DNA from 3 places in the Micromonospora sp. NPDC005174 genome. Region 1 is predicted to be linked to each of the others. Evidence: riboswitches for the same ligand, from Rfam matches in the RefSeq annotation. Region 1 holds a riboswitch; each other region holds the start of a gene.
What was found. Region 1 has a riboswitch for S-adenosylmethionine ahead of ABZU91_RS12565 (ABC transporter substrate-binding protein). Riboswitches for the same ligand answer to the same signal wherever they lie in the genome.
Positions count from the first base shown of each region.

Region 1 (3,877 bases):
CAAGGCGCTGTCGCTCGCGTTCGGCGGACTGGACGACGAGGAGCTGCACCTCTGGGCGTCGGTCGCCTACCGCAACGCCATCCTGGAGCTGCTCGGTGATCTGAAGGCGTTCGCCGCACACCTGCGCCACCAGGCCGGCTGAGCGCCGCCGGCCACCTGGGCGACGGGCTCAGAGCACCTGGGCGAGGAAGCGACGCAGCCGGGGATGCTCGGCTCCCTCGAAGATCTGCTCCGGCGGGCCGGCCTCCAGCACGACACCCCGGTCCATGAAGGCGACGGTGTCGGCGACCTGCCGGGCGAAGCCCATCTCGTGCGTGACCACCACCATGGTCATCCCGGCGGCGGACAGGTCGGCCATCACCCCGAGGACCCCCTTGACCAGCTCCGGGTCGAGTGCCGAGGTGGCTTCGTCGAAGAGCATCACCTCGGGTCGCAGCGCTAACGCCCGGGCGATCGCCACCCGCTGCTGCTGACCACCGGAGAGCTGCGAGGGCCGGGCGTCGGCCTTACCGGCGAGCCCCACCAGCTCCAACTGCGCGCGGGCGACCTGGACAGCCTCGTCCTCGCCGAGTTTGCGGAGCCGACGCAGCGCCAATGTGACGTTGCGCAGCACGCTCATGTGCGGGAAGAGGTTGAACTGCTGGAACACCATGCCCACCCGCTGGCGCAGCGCGTCCGGGTCGTCGCGCAGCACGCTGCGCCCGTCCAGCAGGACGTCGCCGCGGTCCGGCTCGATCAGTCGGTTGAGCGTACGCAGCAGAGTGGACTTGCCCGAACCGGACGGGCCGATCACGCAGGCCGTCGCGCCGCGTGGCACGCTGAGGTCGACGCCGCGCAGCACGCGATTCGACCCGAAGGCCAGGTGGACGTCACGCGCGTCGACGCTGACCGAGGTGGTGGTCGCGGTGGTGGTCATCGCCGGTCTCCTTCCTGGATGCCAGTCAGCGCTGGGTCGTCCTCGTCCTCGTCGTCCGCGGGTGCGGTGGTGGGCCGGCCGTGGCGCAACCGCCGGTCGATCGCGTTGACGACGTGCGTCAGCGGGACGGTCAACGCCAGGTAGAACAGACCCGCCAGCAGCAGCGCGGACTCGTTGCCGGTGGTGGCCGCGTAATCCTGCCCGATGCGGAACAACTCCCGCTGGCTGGCCACCAGACCGAGGAAGTACACCAGGCTGGAGTCCTTGATCAGCGCGATGAGCTGGTTGACCCAGGCGGGCAGCACCCGCCGGATGCCCTGCGGGATGATCACCAGCCGCATCGCGTCGGCCCAGGAGAAGCCGAGCGCCCGCGCGCCCTCCAACTGCGCTGCCTCCACCGACTGGATGCCGGAGCGGAAGATCTCCCCGATGTACGCGGCGGCGATCAGTGACAGCGCGAGGATGCCCAGCGGGTACGGTTCCGGTCCCCAGACCTGCATGCCCAGCGGGGCCAGCCCGACGCCGATCAGCAGGATCGTCGCCGCGGCCGGCAGCCCCCGGAACACGTCGGTGTAGACCCGCGCGGGCCAGCGCAGCCACCGACTACGGGAGATGCCGGCCACGGCCAGCAGCAGACCCAGCACCGTGCCGAGCAGGGCGGCGGAGACGGCCAGGATCAGGGTGTTGGGCAGCCCGACGGTCAGCATCTCGGGCAGCGCCTCGCGCATCGCGTCGGCGTCGAAGAACGTCTCCCACAGGGTGCTCAACGGATCCATCGTTCGCCTCTCCTACCGTCCCGCTCGCTCGTCACCGCTTGTCGCTCAGGACGCCGTCGAGGCGGACGGCTGCGCCGACCCGGACGGCGTGGCCGGGGCCGCCGCCTTGCCGCTGCCCGGGGTGAAGTCGGCCGGGATCGGTCGCCCCGGGTAGTACTGGGCCTGCAACCGGCTCCACGTGCCGTCGGCGATCACCTCGTCGAGGCCCTTGTTCAGCGCCTCGCGCAGCTTGTCGCCACCCTTGGCGACGGCGTACGCGGTCGGGGCGGGGCTGAGCTCCTTGGCCGCCACAGTGATCTTGCCGTTGCTGTCGGCGGCCGACTTCTCGCCGATCTCGGCCGGTGCGATCCAGGCGTCGGCGGTGCCCGCCTTGAGCTGGTTGATCGCGCCGTTGTAGTCCGGTACACGCACCGGGTCGAGCTGCTTGCCGGTGGCGTAGTCGTCCTGGACGGTGCCCTGCACCACCACGACCCGCTTGCCGGCGAGCTGGTCGAACCCGGTGATCGGTGAACCGGCCGGGACGTCCAGGCCGAAGTAGCCGAAGTCGTACCCGTTGCCGAAGTCGACGGTTTTCTTGCGCGCCTCGGTGATGGTGATCGAGGAGCTGCCGACGTCGAACTTGTGGTTGTTGACCTGGGACAGCAGCGCGGAGAAGTCGGTACCGACGAACTCGACCCGCAGGCCGAGCTTGCCGGCCACGGCGGTCAGCAGGTCGTTGTCGAAGCCGGTGAACTTACCGTCCTTGAGGTACACGTTGGGCGGCGCGTCGGTCAGCGTGCCGGCCCGCAGCACACCCGGCTGCGCCAAACCGTAGGGGTTGCTGCCACCACTACCCGCCGCCGAGCCACCACCCCCACCCCCGCAGCCACTCAACCCACCAGCAACAAGAACCGCGCCAACAACAACAAATCGACCAAGAAAACGCACAGTCATCTCCAAAAAAACAGGTCGACCCCGTCGATCATGAAGTTGTTGCCCCGACACGCCGGTCGGACGGGCAACAACTTCATGATCGACGCGAGGGGTCGCGCGGATGGGTGGGTGCCCGGGAGGCGGGCGAGAGGGGAGGGGTTAGCGCTTCAGGCGGCGGTACACGCCGCGCTGCGCATTCGCATCAGGTCCACGTGCCGACGCCGGGTCAGGGCCGGCATGCGCCGGACGGCCGGTGGCGTGAGGCTGAGGATGTGCATGAGGTCTCCCGGGTCTTGGTGCTGACCTGGGTGCCAGGCCACGCTTGCACCGACGTCCTGCCGGTGCCTGGTCTTCACCCGGGGCACCCCACCGCGGAGGAGGGTTGCCGGCCAGCGAGCCGGGGCTTGTCGCTGGCGCTCATGACCTGCGCCGAGGCTAGCAGCAGCCACCGGTCGGTCGTCCAGCCGATATGACCACGCTCACCAGCCCTGGCCTGCGCCCGACGAGCAGGTCAACCTGCGTGCACGTGCGGCCGGCGCGTCTGGTCCGGCTCCTGGCGGCGCAGGATCTCCCGGGTGACCGAGGCGATCTCGCCCTGCCCGAACGCCAGGTAGCGCAGCACGTTGCGGGCCGGGCCGCCCTCGGTCCACTCGAAGTAGATGTGCGGGCGTCGCGCGCTGCGGTCGCGGATCTCCAGCAGCAGCGCGGCCAGCGCGTTGGGCACCGAGGAACTGGCCAGGCTGAGCACCGGGAAGCGGTCGTGCGCCACGCTGCCACGCACCAGCAATCCGGTCTCGAAGTCCGACGGATCGGTGACCCGGACCTCGACGAAGATCACGTCGCTGTCGTCGGGGAAGTCGTTGTCCGCCATGGTCTGGGCCAGCTTGTCGCGGTACTCCGTCAGGTCGCGGCGCTCCGGCTCGTGCGCGATCAGGCGGATGCGACGTCCGGCGCGCTCGTCGATCATGCCGGTCGCCACCTCGTCGAGCTCGACGTGGTCGACCCGCAGCTCGAACGCCCGCAGCACGCGTGACAGCGCCGACACCACGATCATCGCGCCGATGAAACAGGCGGCGATCTTCACACCGTCGGGACGCTGCACCACGTTCGCCACGGTGGTGTAGACGAACACCACGGCGATGACCCCGAACGCGACCGCGCGACCGCGCTGACGCCGCCGCCGCGCCGCGAGCGTCACGGCCGTCGCCGCCGAGGTGATCAACACCAGGACCCCGGTCGCGTACGCGCCGCCCTGCGCGTCGACGCTGGCGGA
Region 1 covers NZ_JBEXIJ010000008.1:208,291-212,167, reverse strand. The annotation lists gene ABZU91_RS12580 (hypothetical protein) at 1-142, shown strand, start outside; gene ABZU91_RS12575 (amino acid ABC transporter ATP-binding protein) at 170-916, opposite strand; gene ABZU91_RS12570 (amino acid ABC transporter permease) at 913-1,692, opposite strand; gene ABZU91_RS12565 (ABC transporter substrate-binding protein) at 1,738-2,499, opposite strand; SAM riboswitch class IV at 2,918-3,029, opposite strand; gene ABZU91_RS12560 (amino acid transporter) at 3,116-3,877, opposite strand, start outside.

Region 2 (3,877 bases), on a different contig from region 1:
AGATCCCTTCGGCCGGTACGCGCGGCAGCCTCGCCGAGCAGCCGCCGGGCCAGCGGATGGGCACAGAACAACCCGTCGCGTACGCCGATCCGGTGCTCGGAGGCGAGCCGCGCGGCCACCGTCGCGGAGTCCTGACCGGCGACCACGAACGACACGATGCCGACCCGGGGCGCGTCCGCGTCGAAGGTCCGCAGCTCCACCACGTGCGGCAGGGCGGCGAGGCCGTCGCGCAGCCGAGCCAGCAACGCCTGCTCACGGGCGTGCAGCGCGACCCGGTCGGCGTCGGCCAGCGCCGCGCACACCGCCGCCAGCGCCACCGCGCCCAACAGGTTCGGGGTGCCGGCCTCGTGCCGGGCCGGGCCGGTCGCCCAGGTCACGTCATGGGTGGCCGGCCCGACGTTGCTGGTGGCACCGCCGCCGACGAGGTACGGCGGGGCGGCGTCCAGCCAGTCCGCCCGGCCGACGAGCACACCCGCGCCGAACGGGGCGTACAGCTTGTGGCCGGAGACGGCCAGGTAGTCCACGTCGAGCGCGTGCAGGTCGACCGGGGCGTGTGGGGCGAGCTGCGCGGCGTCGAGGACGATCCGGGCGCCGTGCCGGTGGGCCACCCGGGCCAGCTCGGCGACCGGCCACAGCTCACCCGTCACGTTGCTCGCCCCGGTGACCGCGACCAGCACCGGCAGCGCGGGGTTGCTGTCGCGGCGCAGCTCGGTCAGGGCGGCGGCGAGAGCGCGTACCGCCCCGGCCGGGTCGGCGGGCACCGGCAGGCGTACCGAGCCGCGCGGCCAGGGCAGCAGGTTCGCGTGGTGCTCACCGGCGAAGGTGACCACAGTCGTGCCAGCGGGCAACGACCGGGCCAGCAGGTTGAGGGCGTCGGTGGTGTTCCGAGTGAAGATCACGTGGTCGTCGGCACGCGCGCCGAAGAAGTCGCCGACCGTCTGCCGGGCCCGCTCGTACGCCAGGGTGCAGCGCCGCGACAGCGCTCCCGCGCCCCGGTGCACGCTGGCGTACCAGGGGAGCAGTTCGGTGACGGCGTCGGCCGCGGCCCGCGCGCACGGCGCGGTGGCCGCGTAGTCGAGGTTGATCTCGCCGGGTACGCCGAGCACGTCGAGCGCCACCGACGGCGCGGACGCGACGGCGGGCAGGCTGGGCAGCGAGGGTACGAGAGTGACGGACACGCCGGAACCTCCGGGGTCAGGGACCCCGGGTGTGCCTGTCGGGACGGGGTCCGCGCTTGCCCAGCACGCCGATCGGGCTGGGCCCGGTCATCACCCGGGGCACCCCACCGCGAACTCGACGAGGGTTGCCGGCCAGCAAGCCGGGGCTTGACGCTGGCGCTCGTGACCTGCCGGCAGCATAGCGGCTGTGGATGCGCCCGGACCAGCCGGCGGCGGATGGCTACGCTGACCGCATGGCCGACACCCCGCCCGGTGCACCCCTGCCGTCGCCGCCGCACACGCCCGCGGCCCCGCCCGCCGGCTCGTCACCCGGGATGCCGCCGCGCCGCTTCGGCTGGGTGCGGTTCCTGGTGCTGGCCGGGGTGGTGCTGCTCATCGCCGCGTGCGCGGTCTTCATGGTGTTCACCCTCGGCCAGTCGCTGGGCGTACAGGCGCTGCTGGTCGGGGTGGTCGCCGCGATCCTGCCGGTGCCGGTGCTCGTCGCCTGCTTCCTCTGGCTCGACCGTTACGAACCGGAACCCCTGAAATATCTGATCTTCTGCTTCGCCTGGGGCGCGTTCGTCTCCACGGCCGCCTCGCTGAACGTGAACGAGTTCGCCGCCGGACGCTTCGCGGACTGGGGACTGCCGGATGCGCTGACCGGCGTGCTGGTGGCACCGTTCATCGAGGAGCTGACCAAGGCCCTCGGCCCGATCCTGCTGCTGATCTTCCGCCGCCGGGAGTGGTCCGGGATCACCGACGGCCTGGTCTACTGCGGGCTCTCCGCAGTCGGCTTCGCCATGGTGGAGAACATCCTCTACCTGGGCGGATACGGCTACGCGGCCGGTGCCGACCGGTACGGTCCGGCGACCGGTACCCAGCAGGTGATCGCCATCTTCATCGTGCGGATCCTCCTCTTCGGGTTCGCCCATCCCCTCTTCACCTCGATGACCGGTGTCGGCCTCGGGGTGGCCTCCCGTACCGCCGACCGGCGTGTCCGGGTGCTGGCCCCGATCGCCGGCCTGCTGCTGGCGATGATGCTGCACGGGACGTGGAACCTGCTGCCGACGCTGACCCAGGCCACCGGCGAGGCAGTGATCATGCTGTACGGCTTCCTGGGCCTGATGGTGCCGGTGTTCTTCGGCGTGGTCGGGCTGGCCGTGTGGTTGCGCGCCTGGGAGGGACGGCTCACCGAGCGGACGCTGCCCGACTACGTACGCGCCGGCTGGTTGAGCCCGCCCGAGGTGGCCGCTCTGAGCAGCCTGGGTCGTCGGCACGCCGCCCGGAGCTGGGCGCGCCGCGTCGCCGGGGACGCCGGGGCGCGGGCGATGCGCGGATACCAGCTCGCGGCGACCCGGCTGGCCCTGCTGCGCGACGGGACGCTGCGCGGTCTCGACCGCAAACCGGCCGACCGGGAGCGGACCGCCGTCGAGGAACGTCAACTGCTGGAGGCGATCACGGCGTACCGGTCGTACTTCGTGGGCCGCGATCCGCAGGCCCCGGCCGGCGTCTGGGACGGCAGCCAGTACCACCTGCGCTTCCCGGACGGTACGCGGCGATCGGTCGCCGCGCCCGACGAGCCGGTGGTGCCCATCCCGGTGGTGCTCGCCCCGCCGCCCCCGGTCAACCACCCGCCGGCCGGCTGGCACGAACTACGCCCCGCCGCGCCGTGGCCGCACGGTCACGCCTGAGCGCGGCCGGGCGGCGGGTCAGGTCATCAGCGTGGTGAGGAAGTCGCCGAGCCCCTGGGCCATCGCCATGAGCGCGACCCCGATCCCCTTGAACAACTGCGCGGCACCGTCCGGGCGGAACGCCATGAAGTAGATCAGGAACGCGACGCTGCCCCAGGTCAGCAGCTTCTTGACGAATACCGGCATCGTCCCTCCCCAGGGCCACGGTCGCCGGCTGGCTTCCCGTCGTACGCGCCGACAAACGGCGCGACCGCGCTCGGGGGGAGGTCTACAGGTAGAGGCCGGTGGAGTCGTTCTCCACCCGTACGGCGGCCACGGCGTGCACGTCGCGCTCGCGCAGCAGCACGTACCCGCGGCCGTGCAACTCGACCTCGGAACGCTCGTCCGGGTCGAAGAGCACCCGATCGCCGGAGACGATGGCGCGGACGTTCGGCCCCACACCCACGGCGGTCGCCCAAGCGAGGCGCTTGCCGACCGCGGCGGTCGCCGGGATGACGATGCCAGCGGTGGAGCGACGCTCGCCCTCGCTGCCGTCCATCCGCACCAGCACACGATCGTGCAGCAGGCGGATGGGCAGGCCGGAGTCGAGATCCTGGTCGGCGGTCACGGGGCAGACGCTACCGTGTCGCAGGTGACCGGCTGCCGGTGGTTACGCCCACGGCGATGCGGGCATTGTGTGGCGGAACTGCCCTACGGTGTCGGGAACGGACGTATGCTGTCCGACCTGTCGCCCTGGGCGGACGACTCTTCTGCCAGGAGGTGCGCTTGAGCCGCTTCGAGCAGGTACGCGGGCGGCTGCGCCGCGCCTACCAGTCAGGACAGAAGTCGGTGAGCATCGCTGAGCAGACCCCGGGCGACGCCCCGGAGACGCCGGGAGTGGCCTCGCCGGCCATCCCTGGGCCCGTCGCACCGGCGAAGGCCACGGTCGTCGGCGCGGAGCCTCCGGTGGACCTGCACAGCTCGACGTCCAGCCGGGACGACGCCGACGTGCCGCACGGCCTACGGATCGCCGCCGCCTGGTGCTGGCGG
Region 2 covers NZ_JBEXIJ010000018.1:76,639-80,515, forward strand. The annotation lists gene ABZU91_RS20470 (aminotransferase class V-fold PLP-dependent enzyme) at 1-1,178, opposite strand, end outside; SAM riboswitch class IV at 1,226-1,346, opposite strand; gene ABZU91_RS20475 (PrsW family intramembrane metalloprotease) at 1,370-2,848, shown strand; gene ABZU91_RS20480 (hypothetical protein) at 2,867-3,034, opposite strand; gene ABZU91_RS20485 (co-chaperone GroES) at 3,117-3,455, opposite strand; gene ABZU91_RS20490 (AI-2E family transporter) at 3,614-3,877, shown strand, end outside.
Region 2: another riboswitch for S-adenosylmethionine. It lies ahead of ABZU91_RS20470 (aminotransferase class V-fold PLP-dependent enzyme); the one in region 1 lies ahead of ABZU91_RS12565 (ABC transporter substrate-binding protein).

Region 3 (3,877 bases), on a different contig from region 1:
GGCCCGGCCGACACCACGACGCCGCAGGTCCGGATGGACCTTCAGCTCGGCGGTGGCGTTGTCGGTGTTGTCGAGCTGCGGCAGGTCGAGCTGGAGGTAACCGGCGGGCGCACCGTCCAGGCGGGCCAGCGCCCAGAGCGAGCGGGTGCCGGGCATCGGGGCGTGGAAGAACCCGTCGAAGCGTTGCCGGCAGGACGGTGGGAAGTCGGGCAGGTCGGCCTCGGTGGCCGCCGCTCCGATCCGGTACGCCTCGTCGACCGCGGCCCGGTCGGTGCCGTCGAACGGCACGATCGTGATGCTCATGCCGGTGAGCCTGACAGCCGCAAAAGCGACAGGGCCAGCGATTATTCGCTGGCCCTGTCGGACGTGGTCGGGAGGGGCATTCGCACAACGCCTCCGGCGTTGGGTCGCAAGAACTTCAAAAGTCTTCGGCGAAATGCCCTCCCGCACGGAGCATCTTGCGCCGTCCGGTTCCTGCCGTCAAGTCCAGAGCGGCGGGTTTTCCACACTCACAGCGAAAACCCAGTCACCGGGCGGATTCAGCCCAGAAGCCCCGCGTCCCGGGCGGCACGCAGGGACGGCTTGATGTGGTGGGTCGGCCCGACCTGTGCGGCCACGGCGTCGATGGTCTTCAGACCCTCGCCGGTGTTGAAGACGACCGTCTCCGCCGTCGGGTCGAGCCGGCCGGACTCGACCAGCTTGCGCAACACTGCCGCGGTCACGCCGCCCGCCGTCTCGGCGAAGACCCCGGTGGTACGGGCCAGGTCGCGGATGCCGGCGCGGATCTCGTCGTCGTCGGCGTACTCCATCCAGCCACCGGTGCGGCGCACCGCCTCCAGTGCGTAGAGGCCGGCGGCCGGGTCACCGATGTTGAGCGACTTGGCGATGCCGGTGGGCTTGACCGGGATGATCGTGTCCGTGTCGGCGTGCAGGGCCGTGGCGATCGGGTTGCAGCCGGCCGACTGCGCGCCGAAGACCTTCCAGCCGCCGGCCGGCGCGTCGACCAGGCCGATCTCGACCAGCTCGGAGAACGCCTTGTCAATCTTGGTGAGCAGTTCGCCGCTGGCCATCGGGATCACCACCTGGGCGGGAATCCGCCAGCCCAACTGCTCGGCCACCTCGTAGCCGAGGGTCTTGGAACCCTCCGCGTAGTACGGCCGGACGTTCACGTTGACGAAGGCCGTGTCCTCGAACTCGTCGGTCTCCACCAGCTCACCGCAGAGCCGGTTGACGTCGTCGTACGAGCCGTCGATGGCGACCAGTTCGCCGCCGTACACGGCGGTGGTGATGACCTTGCCCTGCTCCAGGTCGGAGGGGATGAAGACGATCGAGGGAACGCCGGCGCGGGCGGCGTGCGCGGCCACCGAGTTGGCCAGGTTGCCGGTGGACGCGCAGGCGAAGCGGGTGAAGCCGAGTGCCTTGGCGGCGGTCAACGCCACCGAGACGACCCGGTCCTTGAACGAGTGGGTCGGGTTGGCGCTGTCGTCCTTGACCCAGAGCGGCGCGGTGATGCCCATCTCGGCGGCGAGGTGCGGTGCCGCCACCAGCGGGGTCAGCCCCGGGTCGAGGGTGACCCGGGTGGCCGGGTCCTGCCCGGCGGGCAGCAGCGCGGCGTACCGCCAGATGTTGTCCGGGCCGGCCTCGATCTGCTCGCGGGTGACCGTGGCCAGGGCGGCGGTGTCGTAGTCGACTTCCAGCGGGCCGAAACACTCGTAGCAGGCGTGCTGGGCGGCGAGCGGGTAGCGGGCCGAACAGGCGCGGCAGACGAGGGCACGGGCGGGGCTGGCGGAGGTGTCGATGCCGGAGGCGGCGAGCGTCGACGTCATGTCGAGAGTCCTCTCATCTTTCCCCGCATCGCACGGTGCGGCGGGGACGGAATTGGCACCTGCCCCGCGGGTCGCTCAGCGGTGAGCGCGCGGGGTGGTTGCCGGGGCGTCGTCGGGCCGTATCCCTCAGCCCCTCTGGATGAGGTATGCAGTTGTGCCGTCGAGTCTAGGCAACGTTGCCCGGCGCCTCCACCGGGCATCCCAGCCAGTGGGTCAGCGGTTGGCCACCGCCACCGGGTCGACCACCGCGACGGGGTCGGTGACCGCTGTCGGCCGGGGCAGCGACGAGGGCCGGGGACGGGTCCGCGCGGCGAGGTTCGCGCCGACCAGCGCGGCGATGGTGATCGCCGCTCCGACCAGCTCGACCGTCTCCGGCCGGTAGCCACGGGCGATCTGCACGACGAAGGTGGTCACCGGGACCAGGTTCATGAACAGGGCCGCGTTGGCCGCGCCCAGCCGCTGCACGCCGGTGTTCCAGGCCAGCACCGCGACGACTGCGGCGACGAGCACGGCGTACGCCAGTTGCGGGGTGATCGCCACGAGGTCGGCGGCCGTCGGCGCGTGCTGCCACCCGACGGCGTCGGCGCCGATGCTCGCGGCCAGCATGGCGGCCGTGCCGGCGAGCGCGGTCAGCGTGGTGAAGCGCAGCGGCGACCAGCCGCCGAACCGGGTCGCGCCGTGGGTGTAGACGGCCCAGCCGAGCACCGCGCCGATCATCATGAGGCCGCCGAGACCGAACTGGCCGAGGCCGGCCAGGCTCCCGCGGGTGATCACCAGGCCGACTCCGAGGAGCGCCACCAGGGAGAGGGCCAGCAGGAAGGGCTTCGGTCGTACGCCGTCCCGGGCCCACCGCACCAGTTGGGTGATGATCGGGGTGGTCGCCACGAAGAGGGAGACCTGCTGCGGGGCGGCGTGTTCGAGAGCCAGGTTGGTGAGCAGGTTGAAACCGGCGAAGCCGACGACGCCCAGCACCATTACCTCGGCTCCCCGACCGCCGAGCCGCAGCGCGGCCGACCCCTCGCGGAGCAGCAGGATGCCGACCAGGATGACGGCGGCGAACAGATAGCGGGCGGTGGTCAGGTTGAGCGGGTCGACAGTGGTCAGCGCGGTGGCCAGGATCGGGAACATCGCACCCCAGGCGAGCGCGGCGAGCAATGGGTAGGCGGCGGCGCGGGATCGCATCGTCAGCTCCTGTTCGAGTATCTTCGAACCAACGACACCGACCATAGGGTGTTGTTCGATCGTTGTCGAACAAGGGTTAGACTGGTCACATGGAGCTGCACGAACCCGACCTGACCGCCGTACCGGTCACCGCCGTGCTGGCCGCACTCGCCGACGACGTGCGGTTGCAGATCGTCCGGGCGCTCGCCGACGGCGGTGAGGCCGCCTGCGGCAGCTTCGACTTCGGCGTCTCCAAGGCGACCCGCAGCCACCACCTCAAGGTGCTGCGCGAGGCCGGCCTGACCCGCACCCGGGCCGCCGGCACGAGCCGCCTGGTCCGACTGCGCCGCGACGAGGTGGACACGCTCTACCCCGGCCTCCTGGACGCGGTCCTCACATCCCGACCGACGGCCTGACCCGTCCACGCCCTTTGGCCGACCCCTTCACGCACGCGTCGCCGGAGCCGACACGCCGACGCTCCGGCGACGCGCGTGACGCATCGGTCAGGCGTTCACCGGGCTGGGCTCGGCCATCGACGGCACCTCGGCACGCCGCTTGAAGAGCAATGAGTCGAGCGCCCACGGGCCCGAGCCGAGCGTCGCAACCAGCAGGAACGACCAGCAGAAGAGGGCCGCCTGCTCACCGCCGTTGTACAGCGGCAGCAGGCCGTCCGGCTGGTGCACGACGAAGTAGGCGTACGCCATCGAGCCGGACGCGAGAAGCGCGGCTGGTCGGGCGAAGAGTCCGACCAGCACCAGCGCGCCGCAGATGAGCTGGATCAGGGCGGCCCACCAGCCCGGCCAGGTGCCGAGCGGTACCGCCTTGCCGGTCATCGGGTTGCCGCCGAACAACCCGAAGACCGACGAGAGGCCGTGCAGCGTGAACAGCAG
Region 3 covers NZ_JBEXIJ010000018.1:55,557-59,433, reverse strand. The annotation lists gene ABZU91_RS20395 (GNAT family N-acetyltransferase) at 1-303, opposite strand, end outside; gene thrC (threonine synthase) at 540-1,826, opposite strand; SAM riboswitch class I at 1,837-1,972, opposite strand; gene ABZU91_RS20385 (DMT family transporter) at 2,040-3,008, opposite strand; gene ABZU91_RS20380 (metalloregulator ArsR/SmtB family transcription factor) at 3,098-3,403, shown strand; gene ABZU91_RS20375 (DoxX family protein) at 3,491-3,877, opposite strand, start outside.
Region 3: another riboswitch for S-adenosylmethionine. It lies ahead of thrC (threonine synthase); the one in region 1 lies ahead of ABZU91_RS12565 (ABC transporter substrate-binding protein).